Regions from separate parts of the Neorhizobium sp. P1_A6 genome, predicted to be linked through region 4. Evidence: predicted binding sites of a transcription regulator. Region 4 holds the regulator's gene; each other region holds the start of a gene.
What was found. Region 4 encodes LexA, which represses DNA repair genes until DNA is damaged. Its sites were predicted from a motif close to TGTTCNNNNTGTGTTCNG; they were not measured.

Region 1 (6,017 bases), on a different contig from region 4:
GGCACACACTTCTTCAGCGTCGACAAGGTCGAGCGCCAGGAAGAGACGGCTGAATGGCACAGCATCACCGTGCCGAATGGCCTCAGCGCCGCGGTGAAGCAGCGGCTCGGGATCACGGTAGCCGACAACCCTTATGCGCCCGGTGCTGCCGCACAGGCCCTCAGCCGCATCGAAATCCCGGCCGACATTCGCGACCGGATCGAAACGCTGATCAGCGACGGTTCGTCCCTGACGATCAACGACCAGGGCATCGGCCCGGACACCGGCGACGGTACCGATTTCATCACCATCACCCAGCCGGCGCAGCGGGTCGCCGAAGCGCAGATGCAGTCGTCGATCACCAAGCCGCAGCCGGTCAGTCAGCGGCGGTCGGACGCCAAGCCCCGCGCCTACGGCCTTTATTAAAGTCTCCTAGACCAGCTCGACATCGAGAACGCCCGGCGCCGTCCTCAGCGCCGCGGCGATTTCCGGCGAGATGCGGTATTTTTCCGTCAGCTCCACCTCGATTTCCCGCTTGCCGTCATCCTTGATGATCACGAAGGACACCAGCCCGTCGCCCCGGGCATTGAGGTGCCGGGCAACCGCGCGCATCGGGCCTGAATCGCGCACGAAGACGCGCAGCGCCTTCTGCATCTGCACCGACTTTTCCTCGAGCGACTGCGCCGTCTGGATGCGCAGGCCGATACCTTCCGGCCGCTCTTCCGCCTGCACGGTGATGACCAGCGACTTGCCCGGTTCGAGCAGGTCCCGGTATTGCGCCAGCCCTTCCGAAAACAGCACGGCCTCGAACTGGCCGGTCGCATCCGAGAAGGTGACGATGCCCATCTTGTTGCCGGTACGGGTCTTGCGCTCCTGCTTGCTGGTCACCGTTCCGGCAAGCCGGCCGGCGGTAGCGCCCTGTTTCACGGCGGCGGAAAAGTCCGCGAAATTCTGGACGCGCATCTTGGCGAGCACGTTGGCATAGGCATCGAGCGGATGGGCCGAGAGATAGAAGCCGAGCACCTGGTATTCGCGCATCAGCTTTTCGGACGGCATCCACGGCGTGAACGCCGGGAAAATCAGCGTTTCCGGCCCGGAGGCGGAGGACGAGCCGAACATGTCGTGCTGGCCGCTGACCTTCTCCCCTTGTGCGCGCTGCGCATAACCGATGATGCGGTCGAGGCCGCCGCTCAGTTCGGCGCGATCACGGCCGAAACAATCGAAAGCGCCCGCCGAGATCAAGCTTTCCATGACGCGGCGGTTGACCTGTTTCGGGTCGATCCGCAGGCAGAAATCCTCGATGCTGGCAAACGGCACATCGCCGCGCACTTCGGTGATGTGGTCGACCGCCGACTCGCCGACGCCCTTGATGGCGGCCAGCGCGTAATAGATCCTGTTGTCGCCGGTCTCGAAATGCCGGAACGAGGTCTGCACCGACGGCGGAATGACCGCGATGCCGAGACGACCGGCATCCTGACGGAAGTCGTTCAGCTTTTCGCTGTTCGACATATCGTAGGTCATCGAGGCGGCGAGGAACTCGACGGGATAATGCGCCTTCATGAAGGCGGTCTGATAGGAGACGATCGCGTAAGCCGCGGCGTGGCTTTTGTTGAAGCCGTAGTTGGCGAACTTTGCCAGCAGTTCGAAGATGTTGTTGGCCTGAGGCTTGGAGACGCCGTTCTTGATGGCGCCATCGACAAAGCGTTCGCTCTGCTGATCCATCTCCGCCTTGATCTTCTTGCCCATGGCGCGGCGCAGCAGGTCGGCCTCGCCGAGCGAATAGCCCGAGAGTACCTGGGCGATCTGCATGACCTGTTCCTGGTAGACGATGACCCCTTGGGTCTCCTTCAGCAGATGGTCGATCGTCGGGTGGATCGACTCGATCTCCTCCTCGCCGTGCTTGCGGGCATTATAGGTCGGAATGTTCTCCATCGGGCCCGGACGATAAAGCGCCACCAGCGCGATAATGTCCTCGATACAGTCCGGCCGCATGCCGATCAGCGCCTTGCGCATGCCCGCACTTTCCACCTGGAACACGCCGACCGTCTCGCCGCGCGAGAGCATCTCGTAGGTCTTGGCGTCGTCGAGCGGGATCTTGGCGAGATCGACCTCAATGCCGCGCTTGCGGCAGAAATCGACCGCGGTCTTCAGGACCGTCAGCGTCTTCAGGCCGAGGAAGTCGAACTTCACCAGACCCGCCTGCTCCACCCATTTCATGTTGAACTGGGTGACCGGCATGTCCGAGCGCGGGTCCCGATACATCGGCACTAGTTTCGACAGCGGACGGTCGCCGATGACGATCCCGGCGGCGTGGGTCGAGGCGTGGCGGTAGAGGCCTTCGATTTTCTGGGCGATATCGAGGAGACGCGCGACGACCGGTTCCTTGTCGGCCTCCTCCTGGAATTTCGGATCCTCCTCGATCGCCTTCGACAGCGGGGTCGGGTTGGCCGGGTTGTTTGGCACCAGCTTGCAGATCTTGTCGACCTGGCCATAGGGCATTTCGAGCACACGGCCCACGTCGCGCAACGCGGCGCGCGCCTGCAGCGAACCGAAGGTGATGATCTGCGCCACCTGCTCGCGACCGTATTTCTGCTGCACGTAGCGGATCACCTCTTCGCGGCGATCCTGGCAGAAGTCGATGTCGAAGTCCGGCATCGAGACGCGGTCGGGATTGAGGAAGCGCTCGAACAGCAGCGAGAAGCGCAGCGGATCGACGTCGGTAATGGTGAGCGCATAGGCGACCAGCGAGCCCGCACCCGAACCACGGCCCGGGCCGACCGGGATGCCCTGCTGCTTCGCCCATTTGATGAAGTCGGCAACGATCAGGAAGTAGCCCGGAAACTTCATCTTCTCGATGACGCTAAGCTCGAAATCCAGCCGCTCCCGATAATCCTGTTCGGTATAACCGCGCGTCATGCCGAGCGTCGTGATGCGCTCTTCGAGACCTTCGACGGACTGGCGGCGCAGCTCCTCCGCCTCGGCGCGCTCGGCTTCCGCCGGATCGTCGGTGGCGCCGGTGAAGCGCGGCAGGATCGGATTGCGGGTCTTCAGCACGAAGGAGCAGCGCTGCGCGATCTCGACGGTGTTTTCGAGCGCCTCCGGCAGGTCGGCAAACAGCTTTGCCATCTCCGCACGGCTCTTCAGATAATGGTCCGGCGTCAGGCGGAATCGCGTATCGTCCGAGACGATCGCGTTGTGGGCGACCGCCATCAGCGCGTCATGGGCATCGTAATCGGCCTTGGTAGGAAAGAAGGCCTCGTTGGTCGCAACCAACGGCAGGTCGTGGTCGTAGGCGAGCGTGACGATCTTGTGCTCGTGGCGCCGATCGTAAGCGCCGTGGCGCTGCAGTTCGACATAGAGCCGATCGCCGAAGATCTCCTTGAGCTTCAGCAACCTCGCTTCGGCAAGCGTAGCATTGCCTTCCTTCAGAGCCACGTCGACCGGACCGCTTCCTGCCCCGGTCAGCGCGATCAGGCCTTCGGTGCCGCCGTCCTCCAGCCAGGAGCGGCTGATATGGATGGACTGATGCCCCTCGTCGCCGAGATAGGCGCGGCTGATCAGGTCCACAAGCCGTTCGTAACCGACGGCATTGGCCGCCAGCACGACGATCGCCGGCAGCTTGGCGAGCTGCTGGTGGCTGTTGCGACGCTCGTCGGACTGGTCTTCCATATCGATCGACAGCTGGCAGCCGATGATCGGCTGCAGGCCGTCGCCGATCGCCTTCTGGGCGAATTCCAGCGCGACGAACAGATTGTTGGTGTCGGTGATCGCGATCGCAGGCTGATTGTCCGCGATCGCCTTCGAGAGGATCTTCTTGAGCGGCAAAGCGCCTTCAAGAAGCGAGTAGGCGGAATGGACGCGCAGGTGAACGAATTGAGGACTGGCCCCCAGCTCTGCCGATCCCGATTTTACGTCCACATTGTCTGCCATATATCTGCGCCTTACCCGTTTGATGAAGCGGGAACAATCTCATGAATCAGGCTATTGTCTGGCGCAGGGCTTTGAGAGTCCAGTTCGGATTTCCCTCCTCAACGCCTTTCGGCCGAGGGACCGGCTGGATCTCCGATCACATCGCCATCATGATCATCGAGAGGCTGGCCACGAAGGTGGCGATCGAAGCGAATGCGGCAATGTCACGAAGCAGGTCAGTCATCGTCGTCTCCCGTGTTCTCTTATGTTTTTATTTTGTTCTCATTTTGTTTGAGAGTCAATAAAAGAACAGACCGGAAACAAACATATCGCGATATCCTCCCTCACCTGGTAAACGAGAGATTAACGGCGGGATTTTCGTTTGGCTTTCAGGCATGCGCATACATCGGGACTGGATGGCCATCCGGGCATGAACAATTTTGGACGGGGCGCTGAAAGCTGCCTCGAGGGAGTGTCGGGCATGCCCGGATAGACTGGCGCCTGGAGGGTGTATCCTGGGGTCATCCTCGGGTTTAACCCGAGGACGAGGATGACGGAGGAAGGGGCGGAGCACACCACCCAGTGGCGTCATCCTCGGGCTCGACCCGAGGATCCAGACGCGCGCATGTCCGCTTCTTCACATCTCGACGACTTTGCCGCCCTCGATCGTCACGCGACGGTCCATGCGGCTGGCGAGGTCGTGGTTGTGGGTGGCGATCAGGGCCGCGAGGCCCGACTGGCGCACCAGCGCCTCCAGCGCGTCGAAGACATAGGATGCGGTCTTCGGGTCGAGATTGCCGGTCGGCTCGTCGGCGAGAAGCACGCGCGGGGCGTTGGCGACGGCGCGGGCGATCGCCACGCGCTGCTGTTCGCCGCCGGACAGTTCGGAGGGGCGATGCTCGGCGCGGTGGCCGATGCGCATATAGTCCAGAAGCTGAGCCGCCCGCTCCTTTGCCTCAGCCTTGGAGAGGCCGGCGATCAGCTGCGGCATCATGATGTTCTCAACCGCGGAAAACTCCGGCAGGAGATGGTGGAACTGGTAGACGAAACCGATCTGGTTGCGGCGCATCGCAGTGCGCTCCGCATCGGGAAGTCCGTTGCAGGCATGCCCGGCGAGAAAGACCTCGCCGGCGTCGGGATGTTCGAGCAGGCCGGCGAGATGCAGAAGCGTCGACTTTCCGGTGCCGGACGGGGCGACCAGCGCGACGATCTCGCCGGTCTTCAGGTCGAAATCAGCCCCCTTCAGGATCGAAAGCGTGGTCTCGCCCTGGCCATAGTGACGTTCGACGCCCGAGAGCTGCAAGACGGTTTTGGGTGCCATGAAGGATGTGGGTCCTATTCGTATCGGAGGGCCTGGACAGGATCGAGCCGGGAGGCTCGCCAGGCCGGAAGGATGGTCGCGATGAAGGAGAGGACGAGCGCCATCATGACCACCGAGAAGGTCTCGCCAAAGCTCATCTCCGCCGGCAGCTGGCTGAGGAAATAGAGTTGCGGATCGAAGAGGATGGTGCCCGAGACCCAGGAGAAGAACTGGCGGATGGATTCGACGTTGAGACAGACGAGCACGCCGAGCAGGACGCCGGCAAACGTTCCGACGATGCCGATCGCCGCCCCGGTCATGAAGAAGATGCGCATGATCGCCCCCGCACCCGCACCCATGGTGCGCAGGATGGCGATATCGCTGCCCTTGTCCTTCACCAGCATGATCAGGCCGGAGATGATGTTGAGCGCCGCCACCAGCACGATCAGGGTCAGGATCATGAACATGACGTTGCGCTCCACCTGAAGCGCGGAGAAGAAGGTCTGGTTGCGCTGGCGCCAGTCGGTGATGAAGATCTGGCGGCCCGCCGCCGCCTCGATCTTCGGGCGCAGGTCGTCGATATTATCCGGATTGTCGACGAACAGCTCGATCGACTGGACGAGTCCTTCGGCATTGAAATAGAGCTGCGATTCCTCGAGCGGCATATAGATGATCGTCGCGTCGTATTCCGACATGCCGATCTCGAAAATGCCGGAGACCGGATAGGATTTCACGCGCGGATTGACGCCCATCGGCGTCACGTCGCCTTCCGGCGAGATCAGCGTGATCTGGTCACCGGCGGAAAGGCCGAGCTGGGCGGCGAGCCGGG
Region 2 (8,300 bases), on a different contig from region 4:
AAGCACCATCATCAGTGTCTGGTCCTGAACCGGCGCGGCAATCACGCTCTGCGGCACGTCCAGGACGATTGCCCAGGTGGCGTTGAGGTCCGGAACCGTGAACGGATAGACGACGCGTTCAAAGGGTTCCGCCGCATCGGCGGTCAGGTTGTCGAGCTGGACCGGCTGGTTCGACTTCAACGCGGCCAGCAGCTCGCTCGTTTTTTCGCCTTCGACCGGCTTCATCAGCTTGTCGGGATTGACAGGCACGATCCATTTGCCGCCTTGCGACACCAGGAGAACCCGGCCGGAGCCGAACGGCCGCATCGCCTGGAGCTTCTTTGTCAGGGTTGCCATCGAGACGTCGAGGCCGGCAACCCCGAGGAGCTTGGAGCCGGACATGACGGGGTAGGCGACAGAGCTCATGGCGACAGCATCGCCCGTCGTGCTTTCGATATAGGGCTGGGTGAGCGAGCCCTTCTTCGAGGTAGCCGCGAGCGAATACCATTCCGCCTGGGTGTCGATGTCGAAGACGCTATAGGCGATATCGCCGGTGCGGCTCTTGGTCCAGTAAGGGGCAAGCTCCCCCTTCTTGTTGGCGCCCATCTCCTTGTTGCCGACGAGCTCCGCGTTCTTCCCGTCGAATACGCCCGGAACTTCGGCGAACCAGCTGCCATAGGCAAAAGCATTCTGCTCCAGATTTGCCTTGAGAGCGTCGGTGACGCCCTTGCGGTCGAGATAACCCGCGGCATGGCCGCGGCCGATCACGCCCGCCATCGAACGTGCCGCGCCGGCAAGCTGGCCCATGTCGACGGCGACTTCGTTGGCGATCGAACGCGCCTCGGCCTGCGCCTGCGCCATGGTCAGCGTCGACACGCGATTGCGGGTTTGGGAAATCAGGAAGAAGTTGGAGAGAACCAGAACGACGGCGATTACCAGGCTCGTTACCAGTATGAGCTTCGTGGAGAGCGACTTGATCTTGAGCGAAAACATCGATTGCCTCGCGTTGCGGACAGAGGGGGGGCTCCTTCATGGAGCTGCCGCGAGGCGGATCGAATCTCGTCCCCGCTGAGATATCCGCGACCCTAAAAGCGATATGTTAATGTTGGCTAAAATTGTAAATACGTTCTCCCACGGCGCAGCGAGAGTAGCGGGGAATACCCGATCAAAGCAGCTTAGACCCTGGCATCGACCGCCTCGGCGGGCGGGATCGATGGCTGGGCGCCGCGGCTGAGGCAGGCGAGCGAACCGGCCACCGCGGCGCGGCGGAGCGCTTTCGCAAAATCGAGCCCCTGCTCGAGGCTGGCGGCCAGGTAACCGCAAAACGTGTCGCCGGCGCCGACCGTATCGACCGGTTCGATCTTCAATCCCTCGGCGGCGATGATCTCCCCGTCGCGGATCGCGACCACGCCGTCGCCGCCGAGCGTGACGACGTATGTCTGGCCGGTTTCCGCGTGCAGTTTTTTCAACATCTCCTGGCGCGCCGCAGCGTCCGGGATCGGGCTTCCGGCCAGCAATTCGAATTCGGTTTCATTGGCGACGACGATATCTGCAAGCCGGGCCAGCCGGGCCGCATCGCCGGTCAGCGGCGCAGTGTTGATCACCGTCTGAATGCTTTTGGCACGCGCTGCGTTGAGCGCCGTCTCTACCGTCCCGGTCGGAATTTCGAGCTGCAGCATCAGGATGTCGCCGATCTTCATGGCTTCGACCGCCGCCTCGGCCTGTGCCGTGCTCACGGTACCGTTGGCGCCGGCCACCACCGCGATCATGTTTTCGCCCGTGCCGCCCACCAGGATCAGAGCCGTGCCCGTTGGATCGGTTACGCGCGCGACCGCTGAGAGGTCTACCTTGGCGTCATCGAGAAGTGCCAGCGCCGGCGCAGCAAAACCATCTTCCCCAACGGCTCCCACCATATGCACGGAGCTTCCGGCACGGCGTGCTGCGAGCGCCTGGTTGGCGCCCTTACCACCGGCGGCCGTCGCAAAATTCGATCCCGCAACCGTCTCGCCCGGCTGGGGCAGACGTTCGGTCGTGGCGATGAGATCCATATTGATGGAGCCGAGGACGGTGATCATGGGCAGGCCTGCTTGCGTAAATTAAAGTCGCGCGACACTGCCCGAGAGGATCACTCCTCGTCAACCACCCGCAGCTTGAGCAGGCCGGTACGGCTTTCGACCGCCTTGGCTTGGGGCCGATCGCGGGCCACCTCGGCTTCGTGAGGCGCCTCCAGCTCGAGAGCCTCGATCTTGGCGCCGCGGCGGTTGAGCTTGTCGGTGGAGGTGAGGATCTGCTCGACATCCTTCTGCGCCGCGAAGAAATGTGTCTGCAGTTTGCGGGTGCGGTCGTCGAGGCGGGAAAGATCCTCGATCAGCAGCGCCACTTCGCCCTGGATGAGATGTGCCTGCTCGCGCATCCGCTGGTCCTTCAGCACGGCCTGTATGACCTGGATGGACAGCATCAGGAGAGAGGGCGAGACAATGACGATCCGGGATCGTTGCGCCTTCTGCACAGCGCTCTCGAAATGCTCATGGATCTCCGCGAAGATCGATTCCGACGGCACGAAGAGGAAAGCCATTTCCTGCGTTTCGCCCGGGATCAGGTACTTTTCCGAGACATCGCGGATGTGAACCTCGAGGTCGCGCTTGAAGGCCTGGGCGGCGGCCCGTCTCGCTTCGGGTGCCGCGGCCTCGCGAAAAGCGTTCCAGGCTTCGAGCGGAAATTTGGCATCGATCACCAGAGGCGGAGCGCCGTTCGGCATCCTGATCGTGCAGTCGGGCCGGGTGCCGTTCGAGAGCGTGGTCTGGAAACCGTAGGCCCCCATCGGCAATCCGTCGGCAACGATCGCTTCCATTCGGCCCTGGCCGAAGGCGCCGCGTGTCTGCTTGTTCGACAGGATTGCCTGCAGGCCGACGACGTCCTTTGCCAGCGTCTGGATATTGTTCTGGGCGGCGTCGATCACCGCCAGCCGTTCCTGCAGTCGCTGCAGGTTCTCTTGCGTCGACTTGGTCTGTTCGGTGATGCTAGCGCCGATCCGGTGCGTCATGCCATCGAGCCGCTGGCTGACCGACTGGTTCAGCTCCGATTGCCGCGTCGAAAGCGTCTCCGCCATTGCCGACAGCCGTCCCTGCATCTCGCTTTGCGCTCTCAGAAGTTCGGAAAGCCGGGCCTCGCCTTCCATTACCCGCAAGGCCGCATCTTCCTGCCGCCGAAGCGATGCGCGCCGGGCCAGGAACAGCCATAATAGTAGCAATGCCGCTCCACACATCACCGCCACGACGGCGGCGCGCGGATCGTCGAAGAAACGGGAAAGGCTCGCGACAAGATTATCCATGGCGGGAAACTAACAGAATTTTGCCGCTTGAAAAGATCAAAAGGTGAACATTTAGCTTCGTCCGGCCGTAATTTCTATTCCTTCGGAAAAAAAGATGGGTTATGGGAAGCCATGACGATCAAGCCTCTGATTATTCTGCCTGACCCGATCCTGCGTCAGGTTTCCAAGCCGATAGAGCGTGTTGACGCCGAGCTTCTGAGGCTCGCCGACGACATGCTGGAGACCATGTATGACGCGCCGGGCATCGGCCTTGCGGCGATCCAGATTGGCGTGCCGCGCCGCCTGCTGGTCGTCGACATTGCGCGCGAGGGCGAGGAAAAGCAGCCGCAGGTCTTCATCAATCCGGAAATCGTCAAATCCTCCGACGAGATCTCTGTATATGAAGAGGGCTGCCTTTCCATTCCGGAATATTATGCCGAGGTGGAACGCCCGGCGACCGTCAGCGTCAAGCATCTCGGCCGCGACGGCAAGGAATATGTGGTAGAGGCAGACGGCCTGCTCGCCACCTGCCTGCAGCATGAGATCGATCACCTGAATGGCGTGCTTTTCATCGACCATATCTCCCGCCTAAAGCGCGAGATGGTGATCAAGAAATTCACCAAGGCTGCCAAGTCCAAGGCGGTCTGAACCGTCGCTCGGGCGATCCGAGTTAAGAAGGCGCGGTCTCTTGAGACGCGGAACGACCATGTCTCTTCGCATCATCTTCATGGGAACGCCGGAATTTTCCGTGCCGACGCTGCAGAGCCTGAAACATGCGGGCCATGAGATCGTCGCCGTTTATACCCAGCCGCCGCGCCCGGGCGGCCGCCGCGGGCTCGATCTGGTCAAGTCGCCGGTCCATCAGGCCGCCGAACTGCTGGGCATTCCCGTTTTTACGCCGGCCAATTTCAAGGATCCCGATGAGCGCGAGAAATTCCGCGCACTCAAGGCGGATGTTGCCGTCGTCGTCGCCTACGGCCTTCTTCTGCCGGAAGCGATCCTGACGGGCACACAGCTCGGTTGTTACAACGGCCACGCTTCGCTCCTGCCGCGCTGGCGCGGTGCCGCGCCGATCCAGCGGGCGATCATGGCGGGTGACAAGAAGACCGGCATGATGGTCATGCAGATGGAAAAGGGCCTCGATACCGGCCCCGTCGCGCTGACGAGGGAAGTCGAAATCGGCGAGAACATGACGGCGGGCGAGCTGCACGACAAGCTGATGCTGGTCGGAGCCCGTGCGATGGTCGAGGCGATGGGGAAACTCGAAGCCGACGACCTGCCGCTGACGCCGCAATCGTCGGAAGGCGCGCTTTATGCCGCCAAGATCGACAAGGGCGAGACGCACATCGATTTTTTGAAGACCGCACGTGATGTGCATAACCACATCCGCGGTCTGTCGCCGTTTCCGGGCGCATGGTTCGAGGCGGAGATCAACGGCAAGCCGGAGCGCGTAAAGGTTCTCCTCTCGGAAGTCGGCGAGGGGCAGGGTGAGCCCGGAACGGTTCTGGACGAAGCGCTGACCGTAGCCTGCTGTGAAGGTGCGGTGAAGCTCCGCAAATTGCAGAAGGCCGGCGGCAAGCCGCTGGCCGCGGCGGATTTCCTGCGCGGGACGCCGCTTGGGCCGGGCACGAGGCTCTCCTGATGCCCCGATTCCGCATGGCCGTCGAATATGACGGCACGCCCTATGTCGGCTGGCAGAAGCAGAAGAACGGCCACTCGGTACAGTCGGCGCTTGAAAATGCCATCCTGTCTCTGACCAAGGAGCCCGTGGTGGTCAAGGGCGCCGGCCGCACCGATTCCGGCGTGCATGCGCGCGGACAGGTGGTGCATGTCGATCTCACGCGGTCGTGGCAGCCACACCGGCTGCGCGACGCGCTGAATGCCTATCTCGGCATGGCCAGGGAGAAAGTCGCCATCGTCAGCGTGCAGGTTGTCGATGATACGTTCGACGCTCGCTTTTCGGCTGTCCGGCGATACTACCTCTACCGTATCATTTCACGGGCCGGCCCGCTGGCGCTGGATGCGAAGCGTGCCTGGTGGGTCACCAAGGATCTGGATCATGAAGTCATGCATGCCGCCGCCCAGACCTTGGTCGGAAAGCACGATTTCACGACTTTTCGTTCGGTTCATTGCCAGGCGAAAAGCCCCGTCCGCACGCTGGACATACTGGATGTCACGCGCAGCGGCGACCTGATCGAAATCCGCGCGACGGCACAGAGTTTCCTGCACAATCAGATACGGTCGCTCGCCGGCACGCTGAAACTGGCCGGCGAAGGCCGCATGACGCCGGCGGATGTCCGCGCAGCATTGGACGCCCGGGACCGCAAGGCCTGCGGGCCGGTGGCACCGCCGGAGGGGCTTTATTTCATGCGGGTCGATTATCCAGGCGATCCCGTAGAGCCCTGAAGCGCTGGCTTCGTCAGAGTGGGTAAATGCCGAGGAAACGCTGCAGCGCTTCGGTCAGCAGCATGCTCGGCACGATCAGCACCAGCACCAGCGTGGTGATCATCAGCGGCTGCGGTCCGCAGATCATCCGCATCACCCGCGATATCGCGATGATCATCACGATCAGCAGCGCGAAATGGACCAGCGCCAGGGCGGTATCGAGTCTCGACGGCAACAGGAAGCGCAGGCTCAGCAGGCCGTAGAGATAGGCAAACGGAACCGAGAGCCAGTTGACGGTGACGACGACCGCCGGAAACTTTCGGGCGATGCCGAGCAGCGAGCAGAGTACGCCGGCAAGGATCAGCGGCACCAGCCAGTTGAAGATTTCCAGCATTGCCATGCGAACGAAGAAAATCCCGCCGATCCGGGCGCCGGACGGCATGCCCTCAAGCAGATAGTCGCGCCACCACAGCCACGAGATGAACGCGCCCGGCAGGCACCAGACGAACGCCCAGAACGAGCGCATCATGCCGCGATCGGAAATGTCGAGCAGGCGGAAACCCTGCGCATCGCCGCGGATAAGCAGCCAGAGACCGCTCAGATAAAGTCTGACTTCAGCATAGGAGGGCAAGGCGGCCTCCTCGCAAAACGGCGAAATCACGCATCAGGTTAACGAAACCCCCATGATATTCTCCAGTTCGCGCGCAACAAACATGTCGGTCAGGAGCACAAGTCCCAGGGTGGCAATGCGGATCATCACCGGGCCGCCCATGACTGTTCTTAGAACGCACCAGGCGAGGAAAAGCGCGGCGATCAGAATGGTTGCCGCCAGAATTATCGAAGCGTAACCGGCAAGCCCCATGGCGCCACCTTGCTGGGCAGATAGGAAAGCGATGGGCGAATAAACCGCATGGATCGCATAGGCGAGCGGGACGGCAAACCAGTTGCGCACCACGATCAGGATCGGCACGAGCGGCATGAAGCGCAGAATGAAGCCGAGGGCGATGAGCGCCGCGGCCGGCACGACCCACTGGGCCGCTTCGAGGACCAGCATCTTCAGGAAAAAGATGAAGGAATAGTCCTCGCGTTGAGGGAAATGACGAAGGTATTCCATCCGCTGAACGATCCAGCCGACAATCAATGCCGGCGCGCACCAGCCCGCCGCCCAGAACGAACGCAATACGCCCTGGTCCGAAATGTCGAACGGTCGCAGACCGCGCGCATCGCCCCTGATCAGCAGCCAGAGACCGCCGAGGTAGAGCCTGACTTCATGATAGGAGGGCATTATCGAACCAGCGGGAGATGAAGGTCCCATAGATTTGGGTGAGCGTCTCCAGATCGGCAAGGGCTACGCGCTCATCGATCATATGCATGGTCTGCCCGACAAGGCCAAATTCGACGACCGGGCAATAATCCTTGATGAACCGGGCATCCGAGGTGCCGCCTGTCGTCGAAAGTTTCGGCACCTTGCCGGTCACGTTTTCGACGGCACCCGATAGCGAAGCGATCAGGGCATTGTTGCGGGTCAGGAACACGTGGCTCGGGCGTTCTGCCCAGGTGATGTCGTAGCGCGCCGGATCGCGCTCCGGGCGCAGCGGGCTACCAATCGCTGCTGCGTCGAGCCGCCTGACGATCTCGGCTTTGACCGTATCGGCGGTCCAGGTGTCGTTGAAGCGGATGTTGAAGGCGAACGCCGCCTTGGCCGGAATGACGTTGGTCGCCGGATTGCCGATATCGATGGAGGTCACTTCCAGATTGGAGGCCGGGAATTCCGCCGTGCCGCCGTCGAAGGGCGGATTCATCAGCACTGAGGCGAGCGGCAGTAGGCCGCGTACCGGATTGTCGGCAAGGTGCGGGTAGGCCGCATGGCCCTGGACGCCGAAGACGGTGACCTTGCCGGAGACCGAACCGCGTCGGCCGATCTTGATCATGTCGCCGAGCGCATCCGGATTGGTCGGCTCGCCGACCAGGCAGGCATCCCAGGTCTCGCCCCTCTCGGCCGCCCATTTCAGCAGCTTCTCGGTGCCGTTGACGGCCGGGCCTTCCTCGTCGCCGGTGATCAGGAAGGAGATCGAGCCTCTTGGCGCGCCATGCAGATCGATATGGCGGGCGACCGCTGCGACGAAACAGGCAATGCCACCCTTCATGTCCACCGCGCCGCGGCCGAACAGCTCGCCGCCGACGATCTCGGCGGCAAAAGGCGGCTTACTCCAAGACGTCTCGTCTCCCGGCGGCACTACGTCCGTGTGGCCGGCAAACATCAGATGCGGGGCGTCGGTGCCGAGCCGGGCATAGAGGTTCTCGATGTCCGGCATGCCGGGTTCCGTCGCCACCATCCGCTCGACCTTGAATCCGAGCGGAAGCAGCATCGCCTCGAGCGCCGCAAGCGCGCCGCCCTCGGCAGGCGTCACCGAGGGGCAGCGGATCAGAGTCTGGAGATTGGCGATGGGATCGGCAGCAGGCATTTGATCGGATCAGTCCCGCAGCAGTTCGTTGATGGCGGTCTTGGAACGGGTCTGCTCGTCGACGCGCTTGACGATCACGGCACAATAAAGGCCCGGTCCCATGTCTCCGTTCGGGAACGGCTTGCCCGGCATCGTGCCGGCGACGACGACCGAGTAGGGCG
Region 3 (8,300 bases), on a different contig from region 4:
GTGGAGGAGGCGGCCTCTTTCGCAGAGGTTCGGCCTCGGACTCCCTCATCCCTGTGCTTGTCACAGCGATCGAGCCTACGCAAGTCGTTGCGCGTTGGAGAGGCTTCGTCATCGTTGGAGACCCTGTTCATTGAGCGCCGAACCAGCCAGCCCCCTCAGCCCTGCCGGGCATCTCCCCCGCAGGTGGGGAGATCGGATGGGCGCACCGCCCTCCCCAAACAACAACGTTGCTGCCAATCGCATCAGGAGTTTGGCGGGAAGAGCATGCCGCTTGTGATCTCCCCACCTGTGGGGGAGATGTCCGGCAGGACAGAGGGGGGCGAGCTTGCTCAGTGCCGGATGTCGGCCACACAACTCGGCCGACGGCCTCATGCCCCGTCAGCCGACGCTCACCTCACCCGTTGCTGGCCAGAACCGAAACCTTGCGGCCCATCGTCTCGCCGTCCTTGTCGAGCAGGCGGGTGGGATAGTCGCCGGTAAAGTAGTGGTCGGTGAATTGCGGGCGGGCGTTGTTGCGGTCTTCGCCGCCGACGGCGCGGTAGAGGCCATTGATCGACAGAAATTCCAGCGAGTCCGCACCGATATACCGGCACATGGCTTCCAGGCTGTCGTACTGGTTGGCGAGCAGCTTGTCGCGGTCCGGCGTGTCGATGCCGTAGAAATCCGGATAATAGATCATCGGGCTGGCGACGCGCAGATGCACTTCCTTGGCGCCGGCATCGCGGATCATCCGCACGATCTTCAGCGACGTCGTGCCGCGCACCACCGAATCGTCGACGAGCACGACGCGCTTGCCCTCGATCATCGCCCGGTTGGCGGAATGCTTGAGCTTGACGCCGAAGGCGCGGATCTGTTGGGTCGGCTCGATGAAGGTGCGGCCGACATAGTGGTTGCGGATGATCCCGTATTCGAAGGGGATGCCGCTTTCCTGGGCGTAACCCAAGGCAGCCGGCGTGCCGCCATCCGGCACAGGCACGACGACATCGGCTTCGACCGGCGCTTCCTTGGCGAGGTTGATGCCCATGTTCTTGCGGGCGACATAGACGCTGCGGCCGCCGACGACGGAATCGGGACGGGCGAAATAGACGTATTCGAACAGGCAGAGCCGCTCCGGCTGGCCGTTGCCGGCCTTGCGGGCGTCGATCGAGATCGAGCCGTCCGGCTGAATCTCGCAGATGATGACTTCGCCATTCTCCACATCGCGAACGAATTTCGCGCCGATGATGTCGAGCGCGCAGGTCTCTGACGCGAAGATCGGCTTGCCGTCGAGTTCGCCCATCACCAGCGGGCGAATGCCGGTGGGGTCGCGCGCGGCGATCAGCTTGGTGCGGGTGACCGCGAGCATCGAATAACCGCCTTCCATCTGTCGGATCGCATCGATGAACCGGTCGGCGGTCGACGAATAACGGGAGCGGGCAATGAGATGCAGGACGACTTCGGTATCGGAGGTCGACTGACAGATGGCGCCGCCGGCGATCAATTGCCGGCGCAGCGTCAGGCCGTTGGTGAAATTGCCGTTATGGGCAACCGCGATGCCGCCGACTTCGAGTTCGGCAAACAGCGGCTGGACATTGCGTAGCGCGACTTCGCCGGTGGTCGAGTAACGGTTGTGGCCAATCGCGATATTGCCGGGGAGGCGGGCAAGGGTGACAGGGTCGGTGTAATGGTCGCCGACGAGGCCCATGCGGCGCTCCGAATGGAAGCGCAATCCGTCGAAGGAGACGATGCCGGCCGCTTCCTGGCCACGGTGCTGCAGGGCGTGCAGCCCGAGCGCCGTCAGCGTCGCGGCCTCGGGATGGCCGAGAATGCCGAACACGCCGCATTCCTCATGCAGCGTATCGCCATCCCATTCGTTGACGCTGTCTTCGGCGAATGTCTCGGAAACCGGCTGTTTCATCTTGGCCCCTTATCCCTGTGGACAACCTGTCCCTGTCGGAAAAATGGAAAGGCCGGCCGGGGGAGAAGCTCCCCGGAAACCAGCCTGTTTTTCACTTAGATGCGAATGATACCACAAATGGTGACGTTTTGCGCTGCATCAAGCGCAAGATCACGTCAATTATTTGTCGCAGGCGCGTCATCTGCCGCCGGCTGATCCTGAGCCGGAGCGCCATCGGCAGGCGCTGCTTCTTTGCCGAGGATGCGGGCGCGGATCTGCGGCTCAATATCGGCGGGCAGTACGGCTTCGAGGCGGGCGACCAGCGTATCGAGGAATGGCTTCGATTTCGCCTGCGTCACCCAGGTCGGCTGGGCATTGGCGGCCACCAGCCAGTTCCAGAATGCGACAGCGACGACGAGCAGCAGGATGCCGCGAGCGGCGCCGAACAGGAAACCAAGCGTCCGGTCGAGCGCCCCGATGCGGCTGTCGATGATGAAATCGGCGATCCGCGTGGTGATGAACGAGATGACGATCAGCGCGATCAGGAAGATGGCGCCCGCGGACGCGGCGATCGCGATGCGCTCGTCACTCAGGTGAGGTTTCACATAGGGCAGAACCAGGGGGTAGAGGTAATAGGCGGCGGCGATTGAGCCGGCCCAGCTCGCGATCGACAGCACCTCTCGCGAAAAGCCGCGAACCATGGCGAGAACGGCGGAAAACAGCGTCACAGCGATGACGATACCATCGAAAATCGTGATGGGCATATATGATCTACTCCAGACTTGCCGACTTCAAGACTTGCCGGCTTTTAGCCCGGCGCCCCGCCTTACCGCAGCCGTCATACATCAGCGGGCTTGTTAACGGAAGATCAATCATCTTCCGGCGTTTGTCTCAGCTTGGCGGCGGAACCGGCAATGCGCGATACCAGGTCCGGCAGGTCCTCGATCGTCACCCAGCGTCCGTTGGCACCCTTCGGCACTTCGGCGGAGGTGGCCGGCAGCATCGCCCCTGAAAAACCAAGTTTCTCAGCTTCCTTAAGGCGTTGAGCGGTCTGAGACACAGGTCGCACAGCGCCCGAGAGGCTGATTTCGCCGAAATAGACGCAATCGGCCGGCAGGGCAAGGCCGGCAAGCGACGAGACCAGTGCGGAAGCGACCGCAAGATCGGCCGCCGGTTCGGTGATGCGGTAGCCGCCCGCGACGTTCAGATAGACGTCGTGCTGGCCGAGCTTGACGCCGCAATGGGCCTCCAGCACCGCGAGAATCATCGACAGGCGTGACGAATCCCAGCCAACCACGGCGCGCCTGGGCGTGCCGAGCGAGGTCGGCGCGACCAGCGCCTGCACTTCGACGAGAACCGGCCTTGTGCCCTCCATGCCGGCAAAGACGGCAGCACCTGGCGATTTCGAGTTGCGCTCGCCGAGGAAAAGTTCGGACGGGTTGGTGACCTCGCGCAGGCCCTTGTCGGACATTTCGAAGACGCCGATCTCGTCGGTCGGCCCGAATCGGTTCTTGACGGTGCGCAGGATGCGGTAGTGGTGGCCGCGATCGCCCTCGAAATAGAGGACCGCATCGACCATGTGCTCGACGACGCGTGGGCCGGCGATCTGGCCTTCCTTGGTGACGTGGCCGACGAGAACCATGGCCGCCCCCGTCTGCTTGGCAAACCGGATCATCGCCTGCACGCCGGTGCGCACCTGGGTGACGGTGCCCGGCGCCGAATCGGCGGTGTCGCTCCACAGCGTCTGGATCGAATCGATGATGACGAGGTCGGGGCGCTTACCCTCGCCGATGGTGGCGAGGATGTCCTCGACATTGGTTTCGGCGGCCAGCAGCACCTCGGTATCGGCGGCATCCAGGCGCTGGGCGCGCAGGCGCACCTGCGCCACCGCCTCTTCGCCCGAGACATAGATGATCCGGTGGCCGCGGCGGGAGAGGGCGGCGGCGGCCTGCATCAGAAGCGTCGATTTGCCGATGCCCGGATCGCCGCCGACCAGCACCGCCGAGCCGCGCACGAAACCGCCGCCGGTCGCCCGGTCGAGCTCGGAAATGCCCGTGAAGATGCGCGGCGCTTCCTCGGTCTCGCCCGACAGGGTGGTGAGCGCCACCGCGCGGCCCTTCTTCGGCACCTTGCCTGGACCGGAGCCGATGCCGCCCATCATGTCGTCTTCGACAATGGTGTTCCACTCGCCGCAGCCGTCGCATTTGCCGGCCCAGCGGTTATGCACCGAGCCACAGTTCTGGCACACGAATTGGGTTTTGGATTTTGCCATGGGATCAGTTGCCGCCTTCGATATTCACAAAATTCCACCGTGAACAAAAGCGGAACTTTTCTTGTCTAATCCGAAAATGCAGATGATGGCAAGGAGGAAGGGAGTTATTCGGCCTCGATGTACCGCCGCTCATAGCGCAGGCCGAGGCTGGTCAGCAGTTCGTAGCCGATCGTGCCGGCGGCGCGGGCGACGTCGTCGAGGGCGACGTTGGGGCCGAACAGTTCGACATAGTCGCCGGCCTGGATGTCCGATGCCGGGATGTCGGTGACGTCGAAGATCGTCAGGTCCATGGTGATGCGGCCGATGACCGGAACCTTGCGTCCGGCGACGAAGCCGAAGCCGCCCTGACCTATGGTCTGGCGCAGCGGCACGCCGGAGCCGGAGAGTGCGCGTTTGTAGCCGTCCGCGTAACCCGCAGAGACGATCGCCAGCCGGCTGTCGCGGGAGAGCTGATAAGTGCCGCCGTAGCTCACCGTCTCGCCCTTTTTGCCGTCGCGGATCTGGATGATGCGGGCTTCCGCCTTGGCCACCGGCTTCATCGGGTTCGGCACTCCGACCACCGCTTCGCCGCCATAAAGCGCGATGCCGGGGCGGGTGAGATCGAAATGATAGTCCGGCCCCAGAAAGATCCCGGCAGATGCCGAAAGACTCGTCTCGATGCCTTCGAAAGCCTCCGCGACCTTCTGGAAGGCCGAAAGCTGTTTCTGGTTGAGGGGCGAGGAGGGCGTATCGCCGCTGTGGAGATGCGAGAGCACCAGGACCGGCGAGAAGCTCGCCGGCCGCGACACGTCGTCGGCAAAGGCGATAGCATCCTCGAGCGGCAGGCCGAGCCGGTTGAAGCCGGTATCGACCTGCAGCGCGCAGGGGTGGTCGCCGTGTTCTGCCGTCACCGACATCCAGAAGGCCAGCTGTTCTTCCGAGGCCAGAACGGGCACAAGATCGTGTCCGAAGAACATCCGCTCCTGACCGGGCCAGATGCCGGAGAGTACGTAGATCCGGGCGTCGGGCGCATAGGTGCGCAGCGTCACGCCTTCCTGCACCACCGCCACGAAGAAATCCCGGGCGCCGGCCTCGTAAAGCGTGATGCCGCAATCCTCCAGCCCGAGCCCGTAGGCATCGGCCTTGACGACGGCCGCTGTCCGCGCCGTTCCCGACCGCCGCGCCATCTCGCGCCAATTGTCGCCAAGCGCACCCAGATCGACCGTCAGCCGGACGGGCGCGATATCGAAATCGTCGGGATAGGAAAGCTCGCTGTCGAAATCGGTCATGTCGGCTCGTAAGGCATGAGGATCGGGGGGATGAGAACGGTTGCAGCGATCCTACCGGTTTCGAAGGCAGGAAAAAGACCATGCCTGCAAAATCCTTCGCGCTGCACAATCTTTTGGGTCGTGGATGCCGCAGACCTGTCACAAGCGCTGGAATATGCCCGCCCCCCTCTGGCCTGCCGGCCATCTCCCCCTCAGGTGGGGAGATTACCCGCGGCACGACCTTCGCTTCCCAATAAACCTCAGGCGGGACAGCGCTCGGATCGGAGAAGCCTGACGTGAGACTGTGGGCAGGCGCCCAGCGGATCTCCCCACCTGAGGGGGAGATGGCCGGCAGGCCAGAGGGGGGCGGGCGGGCTCAAATATTGACGATGAAAACCCCAATCCCGCTGAGACGATCCGAAACTTGCCATCGGCCGAAAAATGATATCGGCGACCGCCCTGATCAATGCTCTTCGTACTGAGTGAAGCTCGGGTCGGCCAGATCGGCGAAGCGGGTGTATTCGGACTGGAAGGCGAGCTTGACGGTGCCGGTCGGTCCGTGGCGCTGCTTGGCGATGATCACGTCCGCGGTGCCCTTGACCTTGTCCATCAGCACTTCCCATTCGGGATATTTCGGGTCGGCGATGTCGCGTGGTTCCATGTTCTTCACGTAATATTCCTCGCGGAACACGAACAGCACGACGTCGGCGTCCTGTTCGATCGAGCCCGATTCGCGAAGATCGGAGAGCTGCGGGCGTTTGTCGTCGCGGCTTTCCACCTGGCGCGAGAGCTGCGACAGTGCGATGATCGGCACGTTCAACTCCTTGCCGAGCGCTTTCAGGCCGGTGGTGATCTGGGTGATTTCCTGAACGCGGTTCTCGCCGGATTTACCCGAGCCGGTCATCAGCTGGATATAGTCGACCACCAGGCAATCGAGGCCGCGCTGGCGCTTCAGGCGGCGGGCGCGGGCGGAAAGCTGGGCGATCGAGATACCGCCGGTCTGGTCGATGAACAGCGGCACCTTCTGCATCATTTGGCTGCAGGCGACGAGCTTTTCGAAATCCGCCTCGGTGATGTCGCCGCGGCGGATCTTTGACGAGGAGACTTCCGTTTGCTCGGAGATGATACGGGTGGCGAGCTGTTCGGCCGACATTTCGAGCGAATAGAAGCCGACGACGCCGCCGTTCTTGGCCTTGTACGAACCGTCCGGCTGGACTTCCGGCTCGTAGGAGGCGGCAATGTTATAGGCGATGTTGGTGGCAAGCGAGGTCTTGCCCATGCCGGGGCGTCCCGCAAGCACGATCAAGTCGGAGCGCTGAAGCCCGCCCATCTTGCTGTCGAGCGACATGATGCCGGTCGAGACACCGGAAAGATGGCCGTCTCGCTCGAAGGCCTGGCCGGCCATGTCGATCGCAAGCGCCACCGCATCGTTGAACGACTGGAAACCGCCGTCGTAACGGCCGTTTTCGGCGAGCTCGAACAGCCGGCGTTCGGTATCCTCGATCTGCGTCTGCGGCGGCATGTCGAGCGGCGCGTCGAAGGCGATGTTGACCATGTCCTCGCCGATGGTGATCAGCGCGCGGCGTAGCGCCAGGTCGTAGATCGCCCTTCCGTAGTCCTCCGCATTGATGATCGACACGGCTTCGGAGGCGAGGCGGGCGAGATATTGCGCCACCGTCAGGTCACCGACCTTGTCGTCGGCGGGCAGGAAGGTCTTGATCGTCACCGGGTTGGCGGTCTTGCCCATCCGGATGATGTCGCCGGCGACCTCGAAGATCTTGCGGTGCAGGGGCTCGTAAAGATGGACGGGCTTCAGGAAATCGGAGACGCGGTAATAGGCGTCGTTATTGACCAGGATCGCGCCGAGAAGCGCCTGTTCGGCCTCGATATTGTTCGGGGCTTCGCGGTAATGCGGCTCTGCCGGCTGGATGTTGGCGAGCTTGCGTACTGCGTCGTTCATGGTCTTCTGTCCGTTCTGTCCTGCTGCCAAGCCGTCGGTTCTAACGGGTTGCGAGGCGTCCTGAAATGATTCAGTTCGCTACACACAGTGATTCACAGGCCAACCATAAAATTGCGGAGGACGGCACGAATCCGGTTGACTGTGGCAATCGGCGAATCGCTGGTGCGACGCTTCATTCTACACGTTGAAAAGAGACAAAAAAACGCCCGGACCTTCCGGGCCGGGCGTTCTTTGAAATGCTTTGGAAAAGACGATTATTCGTCTTCGCCGGCGCCGTCGGCTTCCGGATCGAAGAAGTCTTCCGGACGCAGCGCATCTTCGTCGACGCCGTAGATGGCGTCGGCCGAGGTGAGGCTTTCGCCCTGGGACTGGCGTTCAGCTTCTTCCGTCGAGCGGGCGACGTTCAGCTGGACCGAAACTTCGACTTCCGCATGCAGGTGCAGGGAGACCTTGTGCAGGCCGATTTCCTTGATCGGCGTGTTGAGGTCGACCTGGTTGCGGCCGATGGTGAAGCCTTCGGCAGCGAGCGCTTCGACGATGTCGCGGGCAGCAACCGAGCCGTAGAGCTGGCCGGTTTCGCCGGCGGCGCGCACGACGACGAAGGACTTGCCGTCGAGAACTTCGGCGACCTTCAGGGCTTCGCCCTTGCGCTCGAGGTTGCGGGCTTCGAGCGTGGCGCGCTCGGATTCGAAGCGCTTCTTGTTGGCTTCGTTGGAGCGGAGAGCCTTGCCGAGCGGCAGGAGGTAGTTACGGGCAAAGCCGTCGCGAACCTTGACGGTTTCGCCCATCTGGCCAAGCTTCGGTACGCGTTCAAGCAGGATGACTTGCATGGTTTAGGTTTCCTTTCGATCAGTCGGTTCTTGTTTTTCAGTTCTTGTTTTCGGTGGTCTTGTTGTCGGGGCTCGCGCCGGTCTTGAGCGGAGTGAGCGCGATCGTCCGTCTCGT
Region 4 (8,300 bases):
CCGGCATGATCATGAATTCCTGGAAGTCGATCGGGTTGTCGGCATGAGCGCCGCCGTTGATGATGTTCATCATCGGAACCGGCAGGACATGCGCGTTCGGACCGCCGACATAACGGTAGAGCGGCAGGCCGGAGGTTTCGGCGGCAGCCTTTGCGACGGCGAGCGAGACGCCGAGGATGGCATTGGCGCCGAGGCGGGACTTGTTCGGCGTGCCGTCGAGCGCGATCATCGTCTTGTCGATATGGATCTGGCTCTCGGCATCGAAACCGCCGATCGCATCGAAGATCTCGGTATTGACGGCTTCGACCGCCTTTTCGACGCCCTTGCCGTGGTAGCGCTTGCCGCCGTCGCGCAGTTCGACGGCTTCATGTGCGCCGGTGGAGGCGCCCGACGGAACGGCCGCACGGCCCATCGAACCGTCTTCCAGATAGACATCCACCTCAACGGTCGGATTGCCGCGGCTGTCGAGAATTTCGCGGGCGATGATATCGGTGATGGCGGTCAAGGGTCTCTCCCTGGGTTTGGACTTGACGTCACGAGGTCACTGAAAATGTCTCATAATCAATGACACGAAAATTACAATCGAAGCAGTTTGCGTGCTTTTTGTGGGCGCGCTCACGCCGCCTTGGCGACGGCGTCGAGGGCAAGCAGCTTTTCGAGGAGCTGCGGCATGTCCTTCAGATGCACCATGTTCGGGCCGTCCGAGGGAGCATTGTCCGGATCCTCGTGAGTTTCGATGAACAGGCCCGCAATGCCGACGGCAACCGCTGCCCGTGCAAGGACCGGCACCATGCTGCGGTCTCCTCCGGTAGAGCCTCCCTGCCCGCCAGGCTGCTGCACAGAATGCGTCGCGTCGAAGATCACCGGAGCCCCCATGGACGCCATGATCGGCAATGAACGCATGTCGGAAACGAGTGTATTGTAGCCGAAGGAGGCGCCGCGTTCGCACAGCAATACGTTGGGATTGCCGCTCGCGGTGATTTTGCCGAGCACGTTCTTCATGTCCCAGGGTGCCAGGAACTGACCCTTCTTGACGTTGACGACGCGGCCGGTCTTGGCAGCGGCGACAAGCAAGTCCGTCTGGCGTGACAGGAAAGCCGGGATCTGCAGGATGTCCACCGTCTTTSCGACGACAGCGCATTGTTCTTCCGTGTGAATGTCGGTCAGAACCGGGAAACCGAACTCCTTCTTGAGGTCGGCAAAGATTTCCATGGCTGCTTCGAGCCCGATGCCGCGCTTGCCGGAAATCGACGTGCGGTTGGCCTTGTCGTAGGAGGACTTGTAGACGAGGCCGATGCCGAGCTTGCTGCAGAGTTCCTTCAACGCGCCTGCCATCATGAAGGCGTGGTCGCGGCTTTCCATCTGGCAGGGACCGGCGATCAGCGACAGTTTTGCGTTCTGCGCGAAAACCACCTTGCCGCCTCCTTCGCCGACGGAGACGCTGGAGTTTGCGGTAACTTCCATGATCTATTCCTCGAAGCCGAACAAAACACCCTGGCCGGGCGCCGCCGAGACGAGAACACGGCCCTCCCGGCGGACGAATGCGACGTCATTAGCAGCAAGGGTGATCTCTGTCACGGCAAGATCGGCGGTTTTGAAGATGACCGCCCGGCCGCGCAGTCCTTCGGCGCCCGGGGTCGGCTGAACCGCAAATTCCGCCTCGAGCTCCCGATCCTGCAGGATCCGGATGCGGGCATTGGCCGCGGCAAGCTGGAGCGGTGCAGCCTCCGGCGCGGCCTTGGTCAGCAGCACCTGTTCGACCAGCGGAGCGAAATCGGCAGGTGTCGGGGCCGACAGGATGATTTCGCTCAGGCCGGTGACGGTATTGGCATGCCGCTCCAGCTCGCGGTCGGCAGGCAGCGGGTTGATGCGCTGGCAGGAAAACAGGAAGAACTCGGGCGCGCGGTCATCGCCGGCGAATGCCAGCCGGAAGCTCGCCTGCGTCTCGGAACCGTCGGCCAGGATCATGCCGCGGGAAAATTCCAGCACGTCGCCTGCCGAAACGCCGCGCATCTTGAAACGCGCATGATCGGCCATCGCATCGCGGGTCGCGACAACGAGAGCGGAAAAGCCCTGCCGGTTGGACGTCTTGCGGAAGGCGAGATCGCGAGCCGTGAAAACGTTGCCGCGCTTTGCCGCAACACCCGCATGGCGTCGGTTGGCAAGAGCCAGCGGCTCCAGGTAGGTCCCATCCGAGAAGAACACGCAAGCATTGGCGGTGCCGAAAGGATGAAAAGCATCCGGCGCAACTGTAAAACCGAGCGCCGTGAGCCGGGAACGCGCAGCGGTAAGTCCCGCCACCGGCAGCACGAGATGATCGATCGGTCTTGCGTTCACGCGAGGGCCCCCTGAATTGGAATCGCAAAGCTACTTTGGCAGCGGGCTGGCGCCGCGCAAGTGGTGTGACACCAGATATCTGGCACGCATCTATGAAGAAAAAATCATCATACTTCACAGAAATTTAGGGACTTGCGGAACACATATGGAACATATAGTGTCCGTTCTGGATTTGTTTCCGACTCTGAGGGTGCCAAAAGATGCTCACGCGCAAACAACAGGAATTGCTTCTGTTCATTCACGAACGCATGAAGGAATCCGGTATCCCGCCGTCATTCGACGAAATGAAGGACGCGCTCGACCTTGCGTCCAAGTCCGGAATCCATCGTCTGATCACGGCGCTCGAGGAGCGCGGCTTCATCCGCCGCCTGCCGAACCGGGCCCGCGCGCTGGAAGTCATCAAGCTCCCGGAAGCCTATTCGCCGAGCATTCAGCCGCGGCGCGGTTTTTCGCCCAGCGTCATCGAGGGCAGCCTCGGCAAACCGCAGCCGGCCGCAGCATCTCAGAAGCTCGCGGCCAATGACGGCTCGTCGAACGCGACGACCGTTCCCGTGATGGGCCGCATCGCCGCCGGCGTGCCGATCTCGGCGATCCAGAACAACACGCATGACATCTCCGTGCCGGCCGAGATGCTCGGCTCCGGCGAGCATTATGCGTTGGAGGTCAAGGGCGATTCGATGATCGAGGCCGGCATCCTCGATGGCGACACCGTGATCATTCGCAACGGCACGACGGCCAATCCAGGCGACATCATCGTGGCGCTGGTGGACGATGAGGAAGCGACGCTGAAGCGTTTTCGCCGCCGCGGCGCCTCGATCGCGCTCGAAGCCGCCAACCCCGCCTACGAGACCCGCATTTTCGGGCCTGACCGGGTGAAGATCCAGGGCAAGCTCGTCGGCCTCATCCGCCGTTATCACTGATTAGCTGCCGGAGCGGTTCCGGCAACGCGTTGTCGAAACTCTGGCTTCGCCAATCGTAGTGGCGGTGCCTAGTCCAGGGCCGGTCCTCGGCCGCCATTGCGGCACGGACCTCCCAGCGTCGCATGTCGCCCGTGCCGTTCAGCGAAATCTCCAGCGCGCCGGTCTTTCTGAGCGTCGTGCCATTGATCATCAGTCCGCCGGACCGGCATCGGTCGAAGCGTGCCCGCGGGGCGATGACAAGATCGGCGGCGTCGCAGGCAGCGCCGGCATAACGGCCGTCTTCGACGGCCACGATGATGGCATTGCCCGTGCTTGCGGCGCACCAGGCCTTAGGCTCGCAGGTGAAGCGGTCGGAAGTCACCTGGCTTATTCGCAACCTCACGGTTTCGAGTTCCATCGAGGTCAACTCACGGCGCTTATCGTTTTTTGCGCCTGCTGGTTTGCGGTCGGGCGGCTTGTCTCTGGCTGGCGACATGTCCGGTTTGGTCGGGTCGCCGAGCAGAAGCGCCCTCTTCCACTGGTCGTAGATGAAATCAGGCGGGCGGGCGCGGTTGGTGGAAACCCGTTCCCCGTTTACGAGCGCCACCATTGTCCCGTCTTCCGAGACCAATATATCCGCCAGAGGCGTCGATCGCTCATGCCAGGAAAGCAGCAGAGCGGTCACCATCAGCGGCGGACCGATCAGCCTTAGCTTCGTCCTGAGCAGGGTCAGCAGCAGGAAGCCTGCCGTTGAGACCGTCAGGAACCATGGATGCTGGCGGCCTATCCCGACATCGCCACCCCAGGCAGCCACGTGCCTGGCAATAACGATCACCGCTTCCAAGCCGAGGCCCATGAGCTTCATGAAGGGAGCATCGAGGCCGAAGGGCATCAGCAGCATGCCGACCAGACCGGCCGGCATCACCACGAAGGAGATGATCGGCATGGCTGCGAGGTTTGCGGCGAGGCCATAGGTGGCGATGCGATGGAAATGCTCGACCGAAAACATCGCGGTCGAAACGCCGCCGATCAGCGAGGTGACGAAGACGCCGGCTGCGAAATTCCACGATGCCAGGATCGGCATCACCATGCGGTGACGGAACGGCAGAGGCTGAGGATCGCGGCCCTCGGCCCTCTGTTTCCAGAGCGCGTAACCGGCGACCAGGGCAACGGTGGCGGCAAACGACATCTGGAAGCTCGGCCCGAGCATTTCCGAGGGCGACATGGCGATGATGACGAGCGCGGACAGCGCCACATTGTGCAGGCTGATCGACGGTCGGTCGAAGAGGACGGCAACCAGCATGATTGCCATCATGATGTAGGCCCGCTCGGCCGAAACGCCGAAACCGGAGATCAGGTAATAGGCGGTGACCATTATCAGGGCGCCGAGTGCGGCGATCTTCTTCACCGGATAGGCGTGGCCGAGGCCCATAAAGACCGCGAGCGCGGTCCGCACGCCGACGAAGAAGATACCGGCGGCGAGCGCCATGTTCAGTCCGGAAATGGCGACGATATGGGCTAATCCCGCAAGCCGTAAAGCTTCGGTCGTTCCCTTGGAGATCGCCCGGCGTTCGTCCGTCACGATTGCCGCGGCAAAGGCGCCGGAATCTCCCGGCACGGTCTCGCGGATACGGGTGGCGATTGCGCTGCGGAGATCGAAAAGCCGGCTTTCGATGTCGGCAATCCAGCTCCGGGTCGACGGACCGGCAGCCTGTTTTTTCGGCGCTCCATAAAAAAATCCGACCGCGCCGATGCCGTCGAAATAGGAGGAGAAGGCAAAGTCGTTGAGGCCAGGCAGTGCAGGTCCGGAGGGTGGTGAAAGGCGCGCGCGGCCGCTGATCGTCTCGCCGATCTGGGCGGGCTCATGTCGAGACCTTGCAAGCAGCGATACACGCTCCGGCGGGCGCCTGACTTCCGGATTGGATGTCCGGTCGATAAGGACGACATAACGCCAACGGCCCTGGGCATCGATCTCCCTGCGCTCGACCACGCCGGCAAGTTCGGTTGTCACCGGCGTATCGAGAACGACGGTGGACCGCCGCCACGTCTCGAACTGTGCCAGCATCATGCCGCCCAGAAAGAGCGCGACACCGAGCGGCAAGAGATGGATCGTGCCGGAGCGGTGGCGCGAGACGGTGACGAAGATCGTACATACGCAAAAAACGAGGAAAAACGGCCAGAACGCAGGGTTATGGGGCAGTGCGAACCAGCAGACGGCCCCTGCCCCGACGACGACCGGCAGGAAAAGGAAGCCATGGCCATAAACCGTCTCCTCCTCCAGCATGACCGGGAGACGGCGTCGCAGCCGATCGAGGCGCCGGCTCGCGGAGCGGAGAAAGCCACCGTCCAGCGTATGGACCGGCGGGCGGCGCTCGATCGCGGGGAAAAGCTCGGCCAGATTTCGGAGCTTGCCCGAGTCGGGAGCGCTTGTGTTTATGCGGGGGTCCGGCGGCCGGGATATCAGTTTCCCTGCCTCGGCATGCGTCGGAAATGCATTTTCCTCCGGCATGAAACGCTCTGTCCGCCCTACCGCCAGACATGCGGCAATACAACCTGCGCGTTTCTTCTTCGGTCGTCAACTGGCGGTTAAATATCGGGAATTCCGAGCCACCGAAAGGGCATGCAACAGGAAGTTGGACATCCAAGCAAAAGCTGTTGCTCAATAATTTTTCGCGCTGCACAAAATGCCGTCACGACAGCTTGGCATCAGCTTTAGGATCATATAGCTAAACTGGTGGACGCTTAATTCTTGTGGCGCTTTTAGGGCGCCATGCCGCCAAAAGGTTGGAGGATCAGCATGACGGAAACAAGCGCAAATCTGGTAATCGGTGACAGACAAGTCGATCTGCCGGTCAAGTCGGGGACCATCGGTCCCGATGTGGTCGATATCGGCGCTCTCTACAAGCACACCGGCACCTTCACCTACGACCCCGGCTTCACCTCGACGGCGTCTTGCGAATCCAAGATCACCTATATCGATGGCGACGCCGGCATCCTGCTGCATCGCGGTTATCCGATCGAACAGCTCGCCGAGCACGGCGACTTCCTGGAAACCTGCTACCTGCTGCTTTACGGGGAACTGCCGACCGCTGCCCAGAAGAAGGACTTCGACTATCGCGTGACCCATCACACGATGGTGCATGAGCAGATGAGCCGCTTCTTCACCGGCTTCCGCCGCGACGCCCATCCGATGGCCGTCATGTGCGGCTGTGTCGGGGCGCTGTCTGCCTTCTATCACGACTCCACCGACATCACCGATCCGCACCAGCGCATGGTCGCTTCACTGCGCATGATCGCCAAGATGCCAACGCTTGCCGCGATGGCCTATAAGTACCATATCGGCCAGCCCTTCGTTTATCCGCAGAACAACCTGGACTATGCGTCGAACTTCCTGCGCATGTGCTTTGCGGTTCCGTGCGAAGAGTATGTGGTCAATCCGGTGCTGTCGCGCGCCATGGACCGCATCTTCATCCTGCATGCCGACCATGAGCAGAACGCTTCGACCTCGACGGTCCGCCTCGCCGGTTCCTCGGGCGCCAACCCGTTCGCCTGCATCGCGGCCGGCATTGCCTGCCTCTGGGGCCCGGCCCATGGCGGCGCCAACGAAGCTGCGCTCAACATGCTGACGGAAATCGGCACGGTCGACAAGATCCCGGAATATATCGCCCGCGCCAAGGACAAGAACGATCCGTTCCGTCTGATGGGCTTCGGTCACCGCGTCTACAAGAACTACGATCCGCGCGCCAAGATCATGCAGAAGACCACGCATGAAGTGCTCGGCGAACTCGGCCACAAGGACGATCCGCTGCTGCAGGTCGCGATGGAACTCGAGCGCATCGCGCTCACCGACGAGTACTTCATCGAGAAGAAGCTCTACCCGAATATCGACTTCTATTCGGGTATCACGCTGAAGGCGATGGGCTTCCCCACCACCATGTTCACCGTGCTCTTCGCTCTCGCGCGTACCGTCGGCTGGATCGCCCAGTGGGCCGAAATGATCGAAGATCCGCAGCAGCGCATCGGCCGCCCGCGTCAGCTCTATACCGGCGAAGCGCAGCGCGACTACATCCCGGTTTCCAAGCGTTAATCGGCAATCACAACCAAATAAAAACCCGGTCAGAAATGGCCGGGTTTTTTGGTGTCCATAACCTGGAGAACGATGCCGGCGGCGGCCTCACCGGGCGGCACGGGCACCTGCAGGCGCTCCCACGTAAGATCGAAACCTTCGATCATGGCGCGACGCTGCATCGTGTCGGAGGACAAGCGCTCGGCCCAGCGGCACAGGCTTGCCGGCCGCACCACCTCGTTGACGTATTCCGGCACGACGACATAGTCGGCGATCAGGTTCGGCAGGGCGCCGGACCAGGTCCTGATGCGTTTTGCGAGCATGGTGATCAGCCAGTCGGTCTTATAGGCCGAGACCAGTGGAATCCCGGCAAGACCGAGTTCCAGGATAACCGTACCCGAGGCTGCAAGCGCTGCATCGGCTTCGGCGAATGCCGCCCATTTGCCGTCCGTATCAGCCGTGATCTCCGGCTTGACCTCGAAACCGGCAACGATCTCGCGCACCAGTTTTTCCTGGCGGGCAACCGTCGGCAGCAGGAAACGGGTCGGTCCGTTGCGGGCGACGAACTGGCGGGCCGCCTCGCCGAAGACCGGCAGAAGCGCCTTGATCTCCGCCGACCGGGAGCCCGGCAACAGCATGATCGTCCTCTGTTCGCCCTGCGCCTTTACGGGGCGTTCGGCACGGATACCGCGGACCTTGAGGAGCGACGGATCGGCGGTCAGGCGGTGACCGACGAATGTTGTTTCGGGTCCGCCGAGACGCTTCATGGCCTCGGGCTCGAACGGCAGCACAGCCAGGACATGATCGACATAGGCGAGCATCGCCTTGGCGCGGTATTCCTTCCATGCCCAGACGCTCGGGCAGACATAATCGACGATCGGCAGGTCCGGCAGAGCGGCCCTTACCTTCTTGGCGACACGATGGGTGAAATCGGGGCTGTCGATGATGATCAGCACATCCGGCTTTGCAGCCACGATGGCCGCCGCCGTCTGGTTGAT

Region 1: dnaE (DNA polymerase III subunit alpha) is a predicted target of LexA. The motif match lies at 4,155-4,172, and genes of this name have one in related genera.
Region 2: AC1D3C_RS19005 (DNA recombination protein RmuC) is a predicted target of LexA. The motif match lies at 3,343-3,360, and genes of this name have one in related genera.
Region 3: radA (DNA repair protein RadA) is a predicted target of LexA. The motif match lies at 4,188-4,205, and genes of this name have one in related genera.

The regions. Positions count from the first base shown of each region.
Region 1 covers NZ_JBFTZM010000023.1:54,838-60,854, forward strand. Annotated here, with positions in the region: gene AC1D3C_RS27945 (L,D-transpeptidase) at 1-405, shown strand, start outside; gene dnaE (DNA polymerase III subunit alpha) at 412-3,909, opposite strand; gene AC1D3C_RS27955 (ABC transporter ATP-binding protein) at 4,526-5,209, opposite strand; gene AC1D3C_RS27960 (lipoprotein-releasing ABC transporter permease subunit) at 5,224-6,017, opposite strand, start outside.
Region 2 covers NZ_JBFTZM010000009.1:130,206-138,505, forward strand. Annotated here, with positions in the region: gene AC1D3C_RS18995 (methyl-accepting chemotaxis protein) at 1-972, opposite strand, end outside; gene AC1D3C_RS19000 (ribokinase) at 1,155-2,054, opposite strand; gene AC1D3C_RS19005 (DNA recombination protein RmuC) at 2,105-3,310, opposite strand; gene def (peptide deformylase) at 3,422-3,937, shown strand; gene fmt (methionyl-tRNA formyltransferase) at 3,996-4,931, shown strand; gene truA (tRNA pseudouridine(38-40) synthase TruA) at 4,931-5,695, shown strand; gene AC1D3C_RS19025 (hypothetical protein) at 5,709-6,305, opposite strand; gene AC1D3C_RS19030 (hypothetical protein) at 6,339-6,959, opposite strand; gene dapE (succinyl-diaminopimelate desuccinylase) at 6,943-8,139, opposite strand; gene dapD (2,3,4,5-tetrahydropyridine-2,6-dicarboxylate N-succinyltransferase) at 8,149-8,300, opposite strand, start outside.
Region 3 covers NZ_JBFTZM010000014.1:7,569-15,868, forward strand. Annotated here, with positions in the region: gene purF (amidophosphoribosyltransferase) at 395-1,897, opposite strand; gene AC1D3C_RS23745 (CvpA family protein) at 2,053-2,640, opposite strand; gene radA (DNA repair protein RadA) at 2,745-4,148, opposite strand; gene alr (alanine racemase) at 4,253-5,416, opposite strand; gene AC1D3C_RS23760 (replicative DNA helicase) at 5,859-7,355, opposite strand; gene rplI (50S ribosomal protein L9) at 7,610-8,185, opposite strand; gene AC1D3C_RS23770 (hypothetical protein) at 8,223-8,300, opposite strand, start outside.
Region 4 covers NZ_JBFTZM010000003.1:291,085-299,384, forward strand. Annotated here, with positions in the region: gene eno (phosphopyruvate hydratase) at 1-505, opposite strand, end outside; gene kdsA (3-deoxy-8-phosphooctulonate synthase) at 616-1,464, opposite strand; gene AC1D3C_RS08280 (VOC family protein) at 1,468-2,337, opposite strand; gene lexA (transcriptional repressor LexA) at 2,538-3,257, shown strand; gene AC1D3C_RS08290 (ComEC/Rec2 family competence protein) at 3,238-5,745, opposite strand; gene gltA (citrate synthase) at 6,034-7,323, shown strand; gene lpxB (lipid-A-disaccharide synthase) at 7,353-8,300, opposite strand, start outside.